DNA from 3 places in the Enterobacter sp. TMH.L2 genome. Region 1 is predicted to be linked to each of the others. Evidence: predicted binding sites of a transcription regulator. Region 1 holds the regulator's gene; each other region holds the start of a gene.
What was found. Region 1 encodes CRP, which controls carbon source genes, mostly activating them, when cyclic AMP is high. Its sites were predicted from a motif close to ATGTGANNNNNNTCACAT; they were not measured.
Positions count from the first base shown of each region.

Region 2: a site for CRP is predicted at 2,024-2,041, ahead of rbsD (D-ribose pyranase). Genes of this name have one in related genera too.
Region 3: a site for CRP is predicted at 1,560-1,577, ahead of msrB (peptide-methionine (R)-S-oxide reductase MsrB). Genes of this name have one in related genera too.

Region 1 covers NZ_CP193791.1:227,446-230,724, forward strand. Annotated here, with positions in the region: gene ACREYP_RS01035 (YccS/YhfK family putative transporter) at 1-1,136, opposite strand, end outside; gene crp (cAMP-activated global transcriptional regulator CRP) at 1,199-1,831, opposite strand; gene ACREYP_RS01045 (OsmC family protein) at 2,144-2,548, shown strand; gene ACREYP_RS01050 (phosphoribulokinase) at 2,585-3,279, opposite strand, start outside.
Region 2 covers NZ_CP193791.1:4,647,871-4,651,149, forward strand. Annotated here, with positions in the region: gene rbsA (ribose ABC transporter ATP-binding protein RbsA) at 1-1,510, opposite strand, end outside; gene rbsD (D-ribose pyranase) at 1,521-1,940, opposite strand; gene kup (low affinity potassium transporter Kup) at 2,155-3,279, opposite strand, start outside.
Region 3 covers NZ_CP193791.1:2,832,096-2,835,374, reverse strand. Annotated here, with positions in the region: gene ACREYP_RS13585 (D-hexose-6-phosphate mutarotase) at 1-273, opposite strand, end outside; gene gapA (glyceraldehyde-3-phosphate dehydrogenase) at 357-1,352, opposite strand; gene msrB (peptide-methionine (R)-S-oxide reductase MsrB) at 1,697-2,110, shown strand; gene ACREYP_RS13570 (YeaC family protein) at 2,150-2,431, shown strand; gene chiD (chitinase ChiD) at 2,480-3,279, opposite strand, start outside.

The DNA of each region.
Region 1 (3,279 bases):
CTGGCAATGGTCAGCATCACACCTAAGCGCGCGGAGCTGCGCAAAGCGGAGGATTTAAACGAGAGATAGCTTTTCAGGGCCGGGAAAAACGGTAAACGGCGTTCCCTGTCCTCCATTAAATCCCTCACGTACAGCGGCCGCTGGGTTTTCAGTACCCGGGCAATGCGGCTGAAGTGGTAATGGCAGAACTGCCCCACTGGATTGTCCGGATTCTGGCGGGCGATTTTTTCCAGGGCGTCGATCTGCTTATCCATGGTAAAGCGCGTTGGATAGCGGTGGTAAAGAATATCGTCTGCCAGCACGCGCAGGCGCGCGGCGATGGTTTGAGCATTCCAGCGGATCACGGCTTCCGCATGGCTTTGCTCGACCAGTTTTTGCACCTCTTCAGGCTGATGCAGGCTAACCGAAATGTGTTCCTGCAGATCCAGCGCAACCTGGAAAGCGCGTAACAGACGCTTGTAGCCGTTTTGCTGGTTGGCCGATAGCATATGCAGCTGCTGGTAGCAGGTAGTGATCAGGTCGACGGCTTTTTGCTGGCGGGCCAGCAGCGGCGGCAGCGCTTTTTCCGGGTCGGTATGCTGGGTCAGCAGGCTGTACTTTGCTTCGCAGTAATCTGCCAACTGGCGGTACAGCAGGCTGAGCGACTCCCTGAGCGGTTGTTCACGCCATAGCCGGAACCAGAACCAGTTGAAGGCGCCGTACCAGATGGTGCCGAAGATATAGAGCACCATGGGCTTCCAGATCGGCATATTCCCGGCCATGCTGAGCGTAAAAATAGCGGCGATCAGCGATGCGGGCAGCAGGCGGGCGTGAAGTGAGCTGATTTCTGCCGTCACACCGAGCAGCAGAGCCATGACGATCAATATCGCCGGCAGCGGGATGTGGGTGTAAAGCAGCAGAAGCTGCAGGATAAGGCTGCTGAGAGCGAACAGACTGCCGCCGATGATCAATCGTTTGAAGAAGCGCTTGTGCGGCGTGTCCAGCCCGGCAATGTTGCAGCAGGCGGGAACTAACGAGAAGAGAAGGCCGTTTTGCAGGCTGCCAAGCAGCAGGCCGACAGCCACGGGAAGACACAGCACCAGCGTTTGCCGCAGCGCGTAGTTAACTTCTGGGTGGTAAATTAATCTCTTCCACATAGCCTGAATTGTAGAGACAAAAAAGGCGTGTTACCGAAGCGACACGCCTTTATAAGGGCTAATTAACGGGTGCCGTAAACGACAATCGTTTTACCGTGGGCGGAAATGAGGTTCTGATCTTCCAGCATTTTCAGAATACGGCCAACGGTTTCGCGGGAGCAGCCCACGATCTGACCGATTTCCTGGCGGGTGATTTTGATTTGCATCCCGTCCGGGTGGGTCATGGCATCCGGCTGTTTAGCCAGGTTCAGCAGCGTCTGAGCAATGCGGCCGGTCACGTCGAGGAAGGCGAGGTTGCCAACTTTCTCAGAAGTTACCTGCAGGCGGCGCGCCATCTGGGAAGAAAGACGCATCAGGATGTCCGGGTTGACCTGAATCAGCTGACGGAATTTTTTATAGGAAATTTCAGCTACTTCACAGGCTGACTTGGCGCGAACCCAGGCGCTACGCTCCTGGCCTTCTTCGAACAAACCTAATTCACCAATGAAATCACCCTGATTCAGATAAGAAAGGATCATCTCCTTGCCTTCTTCATCTTTAATCAGAACAGCTACGGAGCCTTTGACGATGTAGTACAGCGTCTCCGCCTTTTCACCCTGGTGAATCAGCGTGCTCTTCGACGGATACTTATGAATGTGGCAATGAGACAAGAACCATTCGAGAGTCGGGTCTGTTTGCGGTTTGCCAAGCACCATGCGCGGTTATCCTCTGTTATAAACTGGCTACCAAAGACAAGACGCGGAACCTCTTGTCTGGCGTTGCAATCGTGAAATTTTCCCAAGCCCTGGGAGCTGGCGGGCAGGTTAACCCTGCGGCCTGTAATTAGTCGTTTCCTCTGCTTACGGCATAAACGTCTCTGTATCGCAGCAGCATCCGGATTGTTTTAGCATAGCTTTTGGTTAGTGTCTTGTATTGTCTCGTTTCAGCATGACCTGGATCGCCTTACGTTGCCAGTTTTCACGTAGACGCGTAATCTGAAAGAAATTTTTATTACGGGAGTAGGTAAAATGCAGGCACGTGTTAAATGGGTGGAAGGCATGACCTTCCTCGGCGAATCCGCTTCTGGCCACCAAATTCTGATGGACGGGGACTCCGGGGATAAAGCGCCAAGCCCGATGGAAATGCTGCTGATGGCCGCGGGCGGTTGTAGCTCAATTGACGTGGTGTCGATTCTGCAAAAAGGCCGCCATGATGTGACGGATTGTGAGGTGAAACTGACTTCCGAACGTCGTGAAGAAGCACCTCGTCTGTTCACCCGCATTCATTTGCATTTTGTTGTGACCGGGAAAGAGCTGAAAGAAAGTGCGGTTGCCCGCGCCGTTGAGCTGACCGCAGAGAAATATTGCTCGGTGACGTTGATGCTGGAGAAAGCCGCAGAGATTAGCCACAGCTACGAAATTATTGAAACCTAAGTAGAAAAGGGCGGTATACAGACCGCCCTTACGCCATCAGGCAATTTTCCTGCCTTCTGCCAGCCGCTGCACCAGCGGGGCCATGATCAGCTCCATCGCCAGCCCCATTTTCCCGCCCGGTACCACCAATGTATTGATGTGGGAGATAAACGACCCCTGCAACATTGCCAGCAGATAAGGGAAGTCGATGTCGTCCAGCCCACGGAAGTGAATGACCACGAAGCTTTCGTCCAGCGACGGAATGGCTCGCGCGGCAAACGGGTTAGAGGTGTCTACCGTCGGAACGCGCTGGAAGTTGATATGGGTACGTGAGAACTGCGGCGTAATGAAGTTGATGTAATCGTCCATGGAGCGCACTACGGAATCCATCACCGCTTCCCGTGAATGGCCGCGTTCGCTGGTATCGCGCACCAGTTTCTGAATCCATTCCAGGTTAACGATGGGCACCACGCCTACCAGTAAATCGACGCAGTCGGCGACGTTATGTTGAGGGGTGACTACACCGCCGTGCAGGCCTTCGTAAAACAGGACGTCAGTGGGCTCCGGGAGCGGCTGCCAGGGCGTAAAAGTACCCGGCACCTGGTTCCACGGCACCGCTTCATCGTAGGTATGCAGGTATTTACGCGCTTGCCCTTTGCCGGTCTGGCCGTATTCGATAAAGGTTCGTTCCAGTAACCCGAAGTCGTTGGCGTCTGGCCCAAAGTAACTAATATGGCGGCCAGCATCGCGTG
Region 2 (3,279 bases), 390 kb from region 1:
TATCTAACTCCTGATTCACTCGATTAAGCTTACCAACGGCCGCGGCCATCAGCGCCTCCTGGGTGGCTTCTTCACGGGAGAACTCCCCGCTCAGTCGCCCTTCGTGAATAACCATAATGCGGTCGCTCATGCCCAGCACTTCCGGCATCTCGGACGACACAAGGATGATGCTCAACCCTTCGGCTTTAAACTGGTTAATTAACTGATAAATTTCTTTTTTCGCCCCAACGTCGACGCCACGAGTTGGCTCGTCGAGGATCAGCACTTTCGGACGGGTCATCAGGCCACGCGCGATGGCAACTTTCTGTTGGTTACCGCCGGACAGCAGGCCAATTGGCTGTTCCATGGAAGGCGTTTTAACGTTGAACAGGCGAATAAAATCCTGCACCGCCTGCTGCTCATCTTTATGTTTCAGGCTGCCAGCCCCGCGACTGAAATAACGCAGCGCGGTCAACGACATGTTCTCCTTCACCGACATCCCCAGAACCAGCCCATCACGCTTGCGGTCTTCAGAGATATAAACGATGCCATTAGCCAACCCATCCTGCGGAGAACGAGTCACTACTTCACGGCCATCCAGCGCCACATAGCCACCGCTTCTCGGCAGCGCGCCATAAAGCACTTTCATCAATTCGGTACGCCCGGCACCCATCAGCCCGGCAACGCCGAGGATTTCGCCTTTACGCAGCGTGAAAGAAACCGCCTTCACGCCGGGGCCAGATACGTTATCGACCCGCAGGCGAATATCGCCGGGCTGTTTGTCCAGATGCGGATACTGATCTTCCAGCTTGCGGCCAACCATCATTTCGATCAGGGTATCTTCGGTAAGCGTGGAGACTTCGCGCTCGGCAATAAACTGCCCATCACGCAGCACTGTCACGTCGTCGCACACCTCAAAAATCTCTTTCATGCGGTGGGAGATATAAACGATGCCGCAGCCCTGAGCCTTCAGCTCACGGATAACGCGGAACAGCGACTCGGTTTCCGTGTCGGTCAGCGCATCGGTCGGTTCATCCATGATGATGACTTTGGACTCAAAGCTCAGCACCTTGGCAATCTCAACCATTTGCTGATCGCCAATCGACAGCTCGCCCACCAGACGCTCGCTGGTGTAGCGTAAATTCAGCTTCGCCAGCAGCTTGTCGGCTTCACGGTACATCTTCTTCCAGTCAATGTTGCCAAAATGCCCGACAAACTCGCGGCCAAGGAAGATGTTCTCCGCAATGCTGAGCTGCGGGATCAGGTTGAGTTCCTGGTGGATAATCCCGATACCGGCTTCCTGAGACGCTTTTGGCCCGCTAAAGGCAGTTTCTTTTCCCAGCCACAGCAGCGAACCGGCATCTTTGGTGTAGATCCCGGTCAGGACTTTCATCATCGTGGATTTGCCGGCGCCGTTCTCACCCACCAGCGCCATTGCGCGGCCCGGGTAAACGTTCAACGCCGCGCCAGACAGGGCTTTCACCCCTGGGAACGATTTATCGATCCCTTTAAGTTGCAGTAAGGGTTCCATGCTGACCTCCTCAGAAGGTTACGCCGGCACAGAGAATGATATTCGCATACGGGGAACACTCCCCGCTGCGAATAACCGCATGTGCATCCGCGGTGTGCTGCTTGAACTGCTCATGGCTGATGTAACGAATAGTTATGGTGTTTCCCTGGTGTTTTTGCAGTTGCTCAATATGGCTGAGCAACGTTTCGTGAAGCGCGGGATTATATTGTTTGATTTCAGAAGCAATGATTGCCGCCTCAACCTGCATTTCCTGCGTTACCACATCCACGACCTGCATAAAGCCCGGAACGCCGTGAGTTAATGCCAAATCAATGCGCTGGGTATGGCGCGGAATTGGCAGCCCGGCATCGGCAATCACCAGTGAATCGGTGTGCCCCAGACGGGAGATAACGGCCGAAATATCAGCGTTAAGAACGGTACCTTTCTTCATTTTCCTGCTCCACTAGCGAAACGTTTCGCTGATAATGAGTGTAGGAAAAGAGGTGGCGGTTAAACAACCACCAGGTTAAAGAAGTGTGATCAACATCGAAACGTTTCGCTAATAAATGCAAAACGGTACCTGAGTACCGTTTTTTAGTCTTTGCGCCCTCTCCTTGTGGGAGAGGGTCGGGGTGAGGGCATCAGGCCAGTAAAGACTGGCTGACTTAAATCTCGACCTGGGTGCCCAGCTCGATAACCCTGTTCGGCGGGATCTCAAACTGGTCAGGCGCGCGCAGGGCATTTCGCTGCAGGGCGAGGAACAGCTTGCCGCGCAGGCGGAGATACCACGGACGTTTGCCGATAATCAGCGACTCATGCGACATGAAGAACGAGGTTTCCATCATCCGACAGCTTAGGCCTTCCAAACCACAGCGGTGGAAAATCTCTTCCACGTTCGGCGTTTCACGCCAGCCGTAGCTGGCCACCACGCGCCAGAAGGTGGGTGACAGCTGCTCAATAGAAACGCGTTTAACGTTGTGAACGTATGGGGCATCTTCGGTGCGCAGCGTCAGCAGTACGACTCGCTCATGCAGCACTTTGTTGTGCTTCAGGTTGTGCAGCATGGCAAACGGGATCACGTTCAACGCGCGGGACATATAAACCGCGGTGCCCGGCACGCGAACCGGCGGAGACTTCTCAAGGGACGCAATCATCGCTTCCAGCGAGTTACCGTGCTCGTGCATACGGCGCAGCAGGCGGAAACGCTCGCTCTTCCACGTCGTCATGATGGTAAACATGACAAGCCCCAGCGTGAGCGGCAGCCAGCCGCCAGAGACGATTTTCTCGAGGTTAGCAGAGAACAGCGGCACGTCGATAAACAGGAAGCCTACGCACATCAGGAGCACGGCAATTTTATTCCAGTGCCAGTTTTTGCGCGCGACGGTGCAGCAGAGAATCGAGGTCAGCACCATCGTGCCGGTTACTGCGATCCCGTATGCCGCCGCCAGGTTACTTGAATGTTCGAAGCTAACGATGACGATCACCACGGCGATATACAGAATCCAGTTAATCGCCGGAATGTAAATCTGCCCGGACTCCATTTCTGAGGTATGGATGATGCGCATTGGCGAGAGATAACCCAGGCGAACCGCCTGACGAGTCAGCGAGAATACGCCGGAAATCACGGCCTGAGAGGCGATAACCGTTGCCAGCGTCGCCAGAACCAGGAGCGGGATCAGCGCCCAGTCAGGAGCCAGCAGGAAGAACGGGTTTTTAATCGCTTCCGGGTTCTTTAATAGCAGCGCGCCCTGGCCAAAATAGTTCAGAACTAATGAAGGCAGAACCGCGAT
Region 3 (3,279 bases), 2.2 Mb from region 1:
GCCTGGCTGCTCTGCCGGACCAAACCACGGCCAGCAAATAGGCACACCGCCGCGCAGCGCTTTGCCTTTATGGAACGGGGTGATGTCGCTCAGCCACAGCACCTCATCTTCACCGGCAGGCTGCCAGGAGAGCAGGTGTGCGCCCTGAAGTGCGAAAGATGCCCGAACCTGGGGGTGATCAACGACGATGACGTCCAGCTCATCGTTTACGCGGCGGGTAAGCACAGGGGTAATTTGTTCGACGACCGGAAGTGCAAAAATTTTATTAATCATTTCTTTTTTCCTTAGTCCTGGTGATTTGAGGCAAAAAAAAGAGCGACCGAAGTCGCCCTTTAGGATCAGGTTCTCATCTCAACTTATTTGGAGATGTGAGCGATCAGATCCAGTACTTTGTTGGAGTAGCCAGTTTCGTTGTCGTACCAGGAAACCAGTTTCACAAAGTTGTCGTTCAGTGCGATACCAGCTTTAGCATCGAACACGGAAGTCAGTACTTCGCCGTTGAAGTCGGTAGACACTACGTCATCTTCGGTGTAGCCCAGAACGCCTTTCATTGCGCCTTCGGAAGCAGCTTTGATTGCTTTCTTAATTTCTTCGTAAGAAGCAGCTTTTTCCAGACGAACGGTCAGGTCAACAACGGACACGTTAGGGGTAGGAACGCGGAACGCCATACCAGTCAGTTTGCCTTTCAGCTCTGGCAGTACAACGCCTACGGCTTTAGCAGCACCGGTAGAAGAAGGGATGATGTTCTGAGCTGCGCCGCGGCCGCCGCGCCAGTCTTTGTGGGACGGGCCATCAACGGTTTTCTGAGTTGCGGTGGTAGCGTGAACGGTGGTCATCAGGCCTTCAACGATACCGAAGTTGTCGTTGATAACTTTAGCCAGTGGAGCCAGGCAGTTGGTGGTGCAGGATGCGTTGGAAACGATGTCCTGGCCTGCGTATTTTTCGAAGTTAGCACCGCGAACGAACATTGGGGTGTTGTCTTTGGAAGGACCAGTCAGAACAACTTTTTTCGCGCCAGCAGTGATGTGCTTACGTGCGGTTTCGTCAGTCAGGAACAGACCCGTTGCTTCAGCAACAACGTCAACGTTCACTTCGTTCCACTTCAGGTTAGCCGGGTCACGTTCTGCGGTAACACGGATAGTTTTACCGTTAACAACCAGGTTGCCGTCTTTAACTTCTACAGTACCGTTGAAACGACCGTGAGTTGAGTCGTACTTCAGCATGTAAGCCATATAGTCAGCGTCTAACAGGTCGTTGATTGCAACGATTTCGATGTCAGAACGTTCCTGAGCAGCACGGAAAACGATACGGCCGATACGACCAAAACCGTTGATACCTACTTTGATAGTCATAGTATTCCACCAGCTATTTTTTAGTGAATAAAAGGTTGGCTGTAAAATTACAAAAACCTTACGCAGCGTCAAGCGGAATCGTGTCAATCATTGCGACAAATCAATCCTGTGACCAGGGTTTGTACGACTGAACGCCTCACGCTTCCTTTTGGGCTTAAATCCAAATGGGGACGATGCGGGGGATTTTAAACGCCAGTCCCAACAATAATGTGATTCACGTCACGCTTTGTGCCGTGCCAGAATTTCAGGGCTAAGTTTAGAACAAAAAGCAGCACGGTGTTGTTAATTTTTTGTTAGAATGGGGCCGTGAGCTGTCCCAATTGAACTGACCGAGATGTACACCTATGTCTAATCAATTACCCCCTGATTCAAATAAGAAAAACCTCAGCGAGATGCAATACTACGTGACCCAGAAGCACGGCACTGAACCGCCGTATTCAGGGCGTTTACTGCATAATAAGCGTGACGGGATTTATCACTGCCTGGTGTGTGAGGCCCCGCTGTTTCTTTCGGAAACAAAATACGACTCAGGCTGCGGCTGGCCAAGCTTCTACGAGCCTGTCAGCCCCGATGCCATCCGCTATCTGACCGATAATTCCCACGGCATGGAACGCGTTGAAATCCGCTGCGGCAGCTGCGACGCGCACCTGGGCCATGTGTTCCCGGATGGCCCGCAGCCGACCGGGGAGCGGTATTGCGTTAACTCGGCCTCGCTGAGCTTCACCGATGGGCAAAATGGTGAGCAGGTTGAGGGTTGAAGAATCGATTCAGCTAATTATTCTGCGACGGGGTGCCCAATGAGCAATCTGGATGAGATGTTGAGCGTGATGACGCCGGAGATTTATCAGCGCCTGGCGACCGCGGTCGAACTGGGAAAGTGGCCTGATGGCGTGGCGCTGACCCAGGAGCAAAAAGACAACAGCCTCCAGCTGGTGATGCTGTGGCAGGCGCGCCACAACACGGAGGCGCAGCACATGACTATCGACACCAATGGCCAGATGGTGATGAAGAGCAAACAGCAGCTGAAAGCGGAGTTTGGCATCGAGCCTGCGCCGTTTGTAACGATGAAGCTGCAGTAAACAAAAAGGGAGACTCACTTGTCTCCCTTCGTTTTTCTGCGTTAACCGCTATTTAGCGTGATCGATGCCCAGCGACTCGGCGAGCTGTTTCGCCAACTGGTTGTTGTCATCCGCGCCGTATTCCCAGAACATCGCGCCGCCCAGCCCCTTCTCTTTGATGTACTCGGCTTTGATTTTCACCGAGCGCGGATTCTCGTAGGAAATGGCAAACAGCGGTTTACCTTCAGCAGACTTCAGCGTCAGGTACGGCACCTTCGCGTCGTCATCCCACTCTTCGGTGAAGCGCTTCTGCGGGTCGTTCAGCATTTTCTTCACCAGGTCGTTGTATTTGACGTAAGTGTCTTTCGTCAGATCCACGCCCAGCGCGGTTTTAAACAGCTCCAGCTCACGCTCGCCGAAGTAGGGCTGTGTGACCGGATTTTTCTGCGCGTCGGGTTTTGACCAGTCAATGCCCGGCTCTACGGCACGCTTAGGTACGCGGCCATAGAAGCCGATGCCGAGGTTCATCTGCGCTGGTTTCAGCCCGGCTGCGAGATAGTTATTTACTACGAAATCAGCACTGTACTTGTCGGCTTCGGCCACGGTCGGCCACTTTTTCGAATCATAGAGATTCGAGTTGAAGTACTGCGTACCGTATGCCATGTCGTAGGTCATCAGGTTGATGTAGTTCAGCACCGGCGCAATGGCTTTCACATCAACCCAGCTTTTCGGGCTTTCGGCATTGGCCCCGACGGCAATGGTAACCAGTTTTTTGTCGCCCACGGCTTTGCGCAACTCTTTCAGCAGGGCGGTGAAATTATCCCGGTCGGCGTCCAGCTTATCCACCAGGCCCCAGGCGCCATTTACCG